One region of the Anaerosalibacter massiliensis genome, then DNA from elsewhere that is predicted to be linked to it. Evidence: riboswitches for the same ligand, from Rfam matches in the RefSeq annotation. Region 1 holds a riboswitch; each other region holds the start of a gene.
What was found. Region 1 has a riboswitch for cobalamin ahead of NSA23_RS06910 (cobyric acid synthase). Riboswitches for the same ligand answer to the same signal wherever they lie in the genome.

Region 2: it holds a riboswitch for cobalamin, as region 1 does, so the genes downstream of both, NSA23_RS06095 (energy-coupling factor ABC transporter permease) here and NSA23_RS06910 (cobyric acid synthase) in region 1, are expected to answer to the same signal.
Region 3: it holds a riboswitch for cobalamin, as region 1 does, so the genes downstream of both, NSA23_RS06145 (sirohydrochlorin cobaltochelatase) here and NSA23_RS06910 (cobyric acid synthase) in region 1, are expected to answer to the same signal.

The regions. Positions count from the first base shown of each region.
Region 1 is NZ_JANJZL010000003.1:317,031-320,244, reverse strand. It holds gene cbiB (adenosylcobinamide-phosphate synthase CbiB) at 1-775, opposite strand, end outside; gene NSA23_RS06910 (cobyric acid synthase) at 785-1,627, opposite strand; cobalamin riboswitch at 1,745-1,919, opposite strand; gene NSA23_RS06905 (patatin-like phospholipase family protein) at 2,129-3,214, opposite strand, start outside.
Region 2 is NZ_JANJZL010000003.1:165,216-168,429, reverse strand. It holds gene cbiQ (cobalt ECF transporter T component CbiQ) at 1-320, opposite strand, end outside; gene NSA23_RS06100 (energy-coupling factor ABC transporter substrate-binding protein) at 304-597, opposite strand; gene NSA23_RS06095 (energy-coupling factor ABC transporter permease) at 581-1,312, opposite strand; cobalamin riboswitch at 1,419-1,591, opposite strand; gene mobB (molybdopterin-guanine dinucleotide biosynthesis protein B) at 1,638-2,129, opposite strand; gene NSA23_RS06085 (TDT family transporter) at 2,193-3,161, opposite strand; gene NSA23_RS06080 (NAD(P)/FAD-dependent oxidoreductase) at 3,175-3,214, opposite strand, start outside.
Region 3 is NZ_JANJZL010000003.1:175,107-178,320, reverse strand. It holds gene NSA23_RS06150 (DEAD/DEAH box helicase) at 1-942, opposite strand, end outside; gene NSA23_RS06145 (sirohydrochlorin cobaltochelatase) at 1,084-1,860, opposite strand; cobalamin riboswitch at 1,972-2,141, opposite strand; gene hemL (glutamate-1-semialdehyde 2,1-aminomutase) at 2,196-3,214, opposite strand, start outside.

The DNA.
Region 1 (3,214 bases):
CGCCAAGCTGTATATTCAAAAGTCCTGCTACAGCCCCTTCTGGATAAGCACTATTAGGACTTTTATGATTTTTTCTATCTCTTATCATTATCTTAAATCCATTCTTTACATCATATCTAAATATAGAAGAAATACACATTAATACTCCTGATAGTCTTGCTGGAATATAATTAAATAAATCATCTATTTTAGCTGGAAAATATCCTAAATCTATATATTTTTCATTAGTATATCCTAACATAGAGTCCATAGTGTTTATCATTTTATACATTAGTCCTCCTGGAGCTCCTAAAATAAATATATAGAATAATGGTGCAATAACTCCATCAGAAGTATTTTCCGCTACAGTTTCTATATCTGCTTTTATAATTTCCTCTTCACTTAAATTCTTAGTATCTCTTCCTACAATATAAGAAATCTTTTTTCTAGCATCTTCTATACCATTATTAAAAGCATTGTATACCTTCATAGCTTCTTTATGTAAGCACCTAGCTGCAATACATGTATATATTAGATAGATGTTTATAATATGGTATAAAACACTGTATTTTTTTATTCCTTTTAACAACATGAAAGGAATAAAAAAAGCTATAAATATATTAAACAAAGCTATTAAAAAACCGCCAATTTTAATTTCATTTTTACTTTTAAATACTTTTCTTATAGTTTTGTCTTCAAATGAAATTATATTTCCCATTAGCTTAACTGGATGGGGAAAACTATATGGGTCCCCTATTAAAAAATCTAAAACAACTGCTACTATAATATCTAACATTTATTTCACCTACATTTTGTTCATCAATGAATAAATATAATCTATATCCATATTCTCTCTTACTACTTTAGCTATTTTTTTTATTTCCTTTTCCATTTCCCTTATATCTTGTTTTCCATTGTTACATTCCTTTTCATATTCTAAGAGACTATCTTCATCTTCTAGTTCTAAATGTACATAAGGTATTGTTCCAACTACAGGAATATTTAACAGCTCTTCTATCATATCAATCCCTGGTTCTAAAAGAGATTTGTCACCTCTAAACTTGTTAATAACTAATCCTTTAACCCTCTTTCTCTCTTCTTCTTCTAATAACATTACTGTCCCATATAGAGAAGCAAAAACTCCACCTCTATCTATATCTGCTACTAATAACACTGGTGCATCTGCCATTTCAGCCATCCCCATATTTACAATATCATTTTCTTTCAAATTTATTTCTGCAGGACTTCCTGCACCCTCTATAACCACTATATCATGTCTATTTTCAGCTTCATCAAATGTTTCTTTAATCATAGGTTTTAAACCATTTTTAAATTTGAAATACTCTACAGCCTCCATATTCTTATATAGTTTTCCTTTTATAAATACTTGACTTTTTCTATCACTTGTAGGTTTTAAAAGAATAGGATTCATATTTGGATTTGGTTCCAGTTGAGAAGCAAATGCCTGTAGAACTTGAGCTGTACTTATTTCAAGTCCATCTGAAGTTTTATAAGACTTAGATGACATATTTTGAGCTTTAAAGGGAAATACATTATAGCCATCTTCCTTAAATACTCTACATAGAGCAGTACATAAAATGCTCTTCCCAGCTGAAGAAGTTGTACCTTGAACCATAATACTTGTCATATTTTCACCTCCAAAAAAGTACAAGAGAACTTCTCTCGAAGTTCTCTTGTTTTATAGAAAGTTCAATATTTCCCCAGTTTATGAACTAAGTAAACAAGCACTTTCTTTCCCTCCGAAAGAATGCTTTAAGCTCAGGCAGGTTTCCTGACTTACGGTTCAACCTCCTTCCTCCTTCCCAGCATAATAGCTAGTGGACTCTGAAATTTGTCACCGTTTACAGTAGCGGGGGCTGTAGCAGATTTTCACCACTTTCCCTTTTAACCACAAAGGCACCTTAGCTTTTATTTTAAATTATCCATTATATAATATCATTTTTTATATTTTTGTGTCAAATGGAAATATTATATCAGTTTAATATTCATAGATTCTTTGACATATCTAAACTCATGTTCACTTTCAGTTTTTAGCTTTAAAAGTATTAACTTCTTTTAATATTTTTCTTTTCTAACTCATATAATTAATATTTTATATTACTATTAATTAAAAACTATTTTTAAAACTCTAAAAAATTATATCTGCTATATTTTTTATTATATCTTCTTTATTAAATGGAGAAAGAAAGTCCACTTTATTAACTATTTTGTAGAGAAAGTTTTCTCCTTCCGTCTTTTCCCTAGTTTTGTGATTTTCTTTAACTATATTTAAAAGTTCATCATAATCATATACCTTAAATTTTTCTATATCATATAAAATAGCCATCTCCTCCAGAAATCTTATAACTATTTCCTGATAGCTATTTTCCTTTTCCATACCTAAAACATTACTTAACTTTGGAATTATAAATTCAAATAATGCTCTTCTATAAGGGATATCTTTAATTCCAAATATTTCTCCTATTCTTAAAACTTTTTCTTCTTCTGTATTTAAAAACATATCCAAAAAATAGTCTTCATCTTTTTCAGACTCAATATAATATTTATATCCCTTTAAACCTTTTAATGCTTTTAGTCCATCATAATAACCTAGTTTCAAATTTTTTCTGGCTACTTCAGTGTCAAAATCCAATGTTCTTCCTAAGTCTTCATTAGGAGATATATAAATTATATTTAAATCATTAATATCTATTTTCTTTAATCTTCCTGATCCATGAGTTCTTATAGCTATTAAATCTTTATAGCCTTTACTAGATAGAAGCTCTATAGGAAGATTATTATATATTGCTCCATCTATATATTTTTTTCCATCAATTTTCTCCTTTTTAAATACAGGTAAATATGCACTAGCAAGCAAGTACTCGACTAATTTTCCCTCTGGAATATCTTCAATATATAGTTCCAAAGGTTTTAAATCTGTAAGAGAAACTGTGACTATTCCAAAATCTTTACCTGAATTTCTAACTTTTTCTTCATCTATTAATTCAGTTAAGAGTCTTTTTAAAGGTGTTATGTCTATTCCTTTTTCGTCTATTACGCCTTTTATTTTTTCTCCTAAAATTTTAAAATCTTCTATATCTAATTTACCTTTTTTAAATTTTTGTATTTCTTCATCATTTACATCTATTACTCTTGAGTAAGACATATTTTCCCATAATTCATAGGCTTTGTCAAATTCATCTTGAACTATTGCGGCTCCATTTAAAGCACCAAC
Region 2 (3,214 bases), 150 kb from region 1:
TCTCCTTTTACTCCAAAGAAACTATTGCCAATTTTTAAGGAATATAAAAAAATATCATCATTGGATCTACTTATTATTATAGTTAAAATGCTTATAAAAAGAAAGAATAAAGGCAATAAATAAATTTCAAAATAATTTTTACTTGGTATTCTAGCTACTACTGTTGTTAATAGAACCATAATTATAAAAATTATAAAATTAATATATATATTATTAAATCCTATAGCTACAAAAAGAGCAGCTATGGCAAAAATAAATTTTGCCATAGGATTAAATTTTTTTAGTTTATTAATATATGCATATCTATCTATTAGAAGCAACGTCTTTTTTCCCCTTCATATTACCTAATATATATCCAATAGTTCCTGCTCCAATTGCTACTTGAACTGAAAACAACAAACTTTCAATTTCTCCACTTGGTGGTTCCCATAAACTATCAAACCATGGTTCATAGTCAGGATTTATTTCTTCTATAACACCTTCTGCTTGATCATCTGCCCCTTCAAACTCTGAACCACCCATAAATATTAAAGGAAGTATAACAATTACTATTGCTAATATAAGGAGTAGTATATTCTTTTTACTTAGTGATTTCACTGCCCAACACTCCTTCCTTATGATATTCAATTAATAAATTATATATAACACTTGTTAAAATACCTTCTACAATAGCAAGAGGTATCTGCGTAACTGCAAATACACTTAAGAACTTAGCCATAGAACCTGCAAAACCTGTTACTGGATCTGGAAAAGCTAAAGAAAGTTGGATAGATGTAATAACATATGTGGCTAAATCTCCTAAACATGCTGCAACAAATACAGATACAGATGTTTTAGCCCCTCTTTTTTTCATGAATTTAAATAAACCATAGGATACTAATGGTCCTATAACTGCCATAGAAAAAGTATTGGCTCCTAAAGTGGTTAAACCTCCATGAGCAAGTAATAATGCTTGGAATAATAAAACTATTATTCCAACTACTGTCATAGTAGTAGGTCCAAATATTATTGCACCTAAACCTACTCCTGTTGGGTGGGAACAGCTACCTGTTACAGAAGGTATCTTTAAAGCTGATAATACAAACACAAAACCTCCTGCCAAACCTAATAATACTTTTTTATTGCTCTCTTCTTTAAATATTTTATTAACTCTTTTAATTCCTATAACTAAGAACGGTAAAGTTATAATAGCCCAAAATATAGCCCATTTAACTGGTAAAAAACCCTCCATAATATGCATTGCATTAGAAACACTTGGAGTAAGACCTAATAGCAATAAAATAATAAAAAAATATTTTTTCTTTTCTTTCATTAAAAATCACCTCACCTTAATAAAATAAAACCCAACCTAAGGTTGGGTTTATTATTTAACAAATAAAATGCATACAAATAATAAGTAACCACTTCCCACCGAAGGTTTACTTTAAGAATAATAGGCAGGTCTCCTGGCTTGTGGATCATCCTACTCTCAACGCCTTCCCAAATATCAGTGGCATTTTGTTGATTTCGTACTCACTTACAGTAGCGGGGCTGCATTGGATTTTCACCAATTTCCCTTTCAATCTTATGAACCTAAAATTATCCTATGTAATTTTCAATTTAATAATATCATAGCTATGATTATATATCAATATAAATTATTCCTTGAAAAACTTTCTTTCAATAAAATCTACTAATTTTTCTGTCTCTTCAAAACTAAATTGTGGAATATCCTTATTAATAGGAGTATTTGTAACAATACCAAATAAATCTTCGTCTCTAGATATAATTTCCTTAGATAAGCCCTTTCTAAAAACCTCTAGCTTAGGTTTGTTTTCTTTTTTATATCCTTCAGTTATTATTATATCAACATTATTAATCTTTTTTACTATACTATCTAAATTGTACTCTTTTTCAACATTTTCAATCATAGCAAATTTTTGTGATGATGAAATAATTACAGTATCTGAGCCTGCTTGAGTATATTTCCATGTATCTTTACCTGGATGGTCAATATTAAAATCACAGGAGTTATGTTTTATGGTAGCTACCCTATATCCTCTATATTTAAGTTCTTTCACTATATTACATAAAACTGTAGTTTTCCCTACATTAGAGCAGGCTCCTACAATTGAAAAAATAGGTATCATATCTTAACCTCCATATAATCAAATAGTTCAATTAACTGTCATAGCAAAAACTATATACTTTACTTATTCTATACCTTTATAAACTCTTACCTTTTCTCTAGTCCCTAAAGCCATGATTAAAAATTTCAATAAGACATAAGCTATAATCCCCGTTGTAAGATATATTTGAAATCCAACTATTTGAGTAGTTATATAAGATAAAAATTCATATCCTAAACTATCTAGAAATTCAGAAATCTTATTAGATGCAACTATACCTATAGCCATGGGGAAAGTCATTCCAGCATAGCTCGGACTAAAATCTATTGAAAAAAATACTGGTAATTTATAAATTAGGAAGCCTAGAGAAATTAGAACAGCAATATAAAGAAATCCTATTAAATATATATTTGGATCTTCTACAGTATTCAAATAACTTACTAAACACAAACTACATGGAGCTAATAAAATTGCTTGAGTATGATAGACTTCCCTTTTTATTTCAAATTTTATTAAACGAGAAATCATAAATGGAAGAATTATTATATATGTAAAAATACCATAATAAGTGATAAACTTACAAATAAGTAGTTCATCCATTAAACCACCTACTACTGCTGAAACCATTATACCATTATAAGTTACAAACCAACTAGGTAAAAAAGTCTCTTTATTAAATTTTTTAATTATATTTCTATAAGTGAATACGAGTATGTGTATCATATGAATTATAATACCTGAGAACCAAAGTCCCTTTCCAATACCTTTATGAAATTGAATATAGTAGCTTCCTAATAACATCATAATCATTGTAAATCCTGCATATAAACTGCTCAGAACAGTATTTGAATATTCTTTTTTAAATGTATTGGGAAAATTTAAAATTTTTATGATATAACAAATCCAAATAATAGTAGCAATCCACATAGTAACATGTCTTATCCAAGAGAATCCTAATCCCTGATAAACATTAGATAAAGTCAATGCCCCAACAAAAGTAGGCAAAATGGGCACTGGCAAATTTTCTAATCTCTCTATAAAATGATTATTCATTGTGGCTCCCTCCTTAGTAAGTGTACTCTAGATTTTCTTTTATATTGAAAAAA
Region 3 (3,214 bases), 140 kb from region 1:
CTCTTTTGAAATTTTATAGATATGCTCATTATTAAAAATATACTCACCATTTGAAGTAAGAGGAATAATATTTTCATAAGAATCCATTTTCATAGTTAAATAATTGCCTTCTTCATCTAGTTTCATATTTAAATAAAAATCTTTCTCTATTATCTTTATATTCTTGTACTCAGATCCCATTATAGAAGCATTAAAACTTCTACCTCCCATAAGCTTAAAAAAACTTTTCAATGCCTCTGGTTTAAGTAATATGTGCTTTCCTTTAAATATATTCTGGTCTCCACTTCCATAATATCTTGTACTATTTATTGTATGATTTTCATATAAAAGTTTCAGAAAGCTAATTACTTTTTCATCTTCAGGTCTAAATACATGATAATTAGGATTGAAAGTAAATTCTTTTCCAAAATATATTTCTTCTCCATTTTCTAAACTCTCAAAGAACTTTTTAACATTTCTTACTACATATAGCTTGTTTTCTCCCATTCTTAGACTTAAAAAAGAACTTTCATCAATGTCTCTGAAATCATTAAAATCAAATTCATAATTAAGTTCTAATTTTACAGGTATATTTTGATTTTCACTATTAAATTTATAATAATCAATTATGTTTTTTATATTTTCTTCATCTTTTTTTTGAAATGTATTAGATATATTTAAGTTTTTTATATATAAAAGAAGAGCAATGATATGTTTACAATCACCTGAATATTTTTCATAAGCTGGACATGTGCAATGAGAGGATACTAAATCATTATCTTTATCAAAAAAAAGCTCCACTATATATTCTTTACTTCCTTTAACTATTCCTTGAAAATATTTTAAGTCTTTATCGTACCTTAAATTCGTGACTCTACCATTATAATAACATTCTTTTCCTTTAATGTAAGATTGATAGTTTCCCGATCTTTCTAATAATAGCTTATCATCTATATTTAACATATTTCACCTCTATCAAAATCATGGGATTTATTATTCAATATCCTATTATATCATAGCCCATATTATATTTAAAATATACTCACAAGAAAAAGGGCTTAGATAATTCTAAACCCCTAACAAAACTTAATTAATTTCTCAATTTTATTCTATTATATCTTCTAAATGTGACACAAATAACTTTCTTATACTGTCCTCTTCTCCAAGGCCTTTTACATAGGTTTCTACCTTAAAACCTTCTTTTAAAAGTTTATTTTTCCAAGAATCTTCTTCATCTCCTGCCATATCATTTTTTGCATGATCTCCTGCAACTAACATGAAAGGTTTTAGTATTACCTTTCTTATTTTATTTTCTTTTAGTAAAGGTATTATATCTTCTATAGTTTCATTGCCCTCCACTGTACCTATATATACATTTTTAAATCCTTGTTTCTTAAATTCATCTTCTAATCTACTGTAACAATTGTCAGAAATATGATCTGTCCCATGTCCCATAAATACAATAGCTTCATCTTCTTTTAATCCCTTAGTATCTAGTGCTTCAACCACTTTTTTATAATCTTCTTCATCATATAGTAAGGGCTTTCCTACACTTATACTATTAAAATTGTATTTGTCCTTAAAACTATCTATGTGCCTATGCATTTTTTCATATTCATGACCTGGTATGATATGTAAGGATTGAATATATATATCTTTAGTCTCACCCTTACATATTTTCTCTAATGCTTCTTCTACATTATCTATTATTATGCCATCTCTCTTTTTTAATCTTTCTATTACCATTTGAGAAGTAAAAGCCCTTCTAATTTCAAAATCTTTAAATCTATCTTTAATTTCATTTTCTGTGCTTTCTATACATAACTTTCTTGTTTTCTCATAAGTTGTTCCAAAACTAACTACAAGGATAGCTTCTTTCATTTTATACCTCTTTTCTTTGAGTTATTTGTAAAAAATCCCATAGCCTCAAACAGCTATGGGATGGATATTCATATATATTTTAATACAAAAGCAATTCCTTCCCACCGAAGGCATACTTAAAAGTTATAGGCAGGTCTCCTGACTTGTGGTTTATCCTACTCTCAACACCTTCCCAAGAGGTGGTATATCGTTGATTTCGTACCACTTACAGTAGCGGGGGCTGTATTGGCTTTTACCAATTTCCCTTTTAATCATAATAAACCTATATCTCCTCTTATTAAGTTGTATAAAACATATGCTAACATAAGACTATAATTTTTGCAATTTTTTTAACTCTACTTAATAGCCTTCAATGCTTCGTAATTAGCCTTAATAGTATATTCTATATCTTCTTTAGTATGAGCTATAGATAAAAACATACCTTCAAATTGGGCTGGTGGAAGCATTATTCCACGATTTAACATTTCATTGAAATATTTAGCATACATTTCTGTATCACAAGACTGAACATCATCAAAGTTTTCAAAAGGTCCTTTTCCAAAGAAAAGAGTTAACATACTTTTAAATCTTACTATTTTTGCATTTATATTTAATTCTTCTATATTTTTTCTAATTCCTTCTTCTATCATAATAGCTTTTTCTTCTAGTTCCTTATATATATTTTTATTTTCTTTTAGTATTTTTAAATTTCTATATCCTACATGCATGGCTAATGGGTTTCCTGAAAGAGTACCTGCTTGATAAACTGGCCCTGTTGGAGATACCATTTCCATTATTTCTTTTTTTCCGCCATAAGCACCAACTGGAAATCCTCCTCCGATTATTTTACCAAAACAAGCCATATCTGGTTCAATTCCATATACTTCGCTAGCCCCTCCATAGCTTATCCTAAAACCTGTTATTACTTCATCAAATATAAGTACTGAACCATTCTCTTTAGTTATCTTCCTAAGGCCTTCTAAAAATTCTCTCTTTGCAGGAACTACTCCCATATTTCCTGCTACAGGTTCTAGGATTATAGCTGCTATATCTTCTCCAAAATCTTCAAAAGTCTTTTTTACATCTTCTAAATTATTATATCTGCAAACTATAGTATTTTTTACTATATCTGCTGGAACTCCACTGCTAGTGGGTACTCCATAAGTTATAGCTCCTGACCCAGATTTCACAAGTAAACAATCATTATGTCCATGATAGCAACCTTCAAATTTTATTATTTTATCCCTACCAGTATATCCTCTAGCTACTCTTATGGCACTCATAGTAGCTTCCGTACCTGAGTTCACCATTCTTACCATTTCCACACCATTATAAGATTCTACAATATGCTTTGCCATATCTACTTCTATCTTAG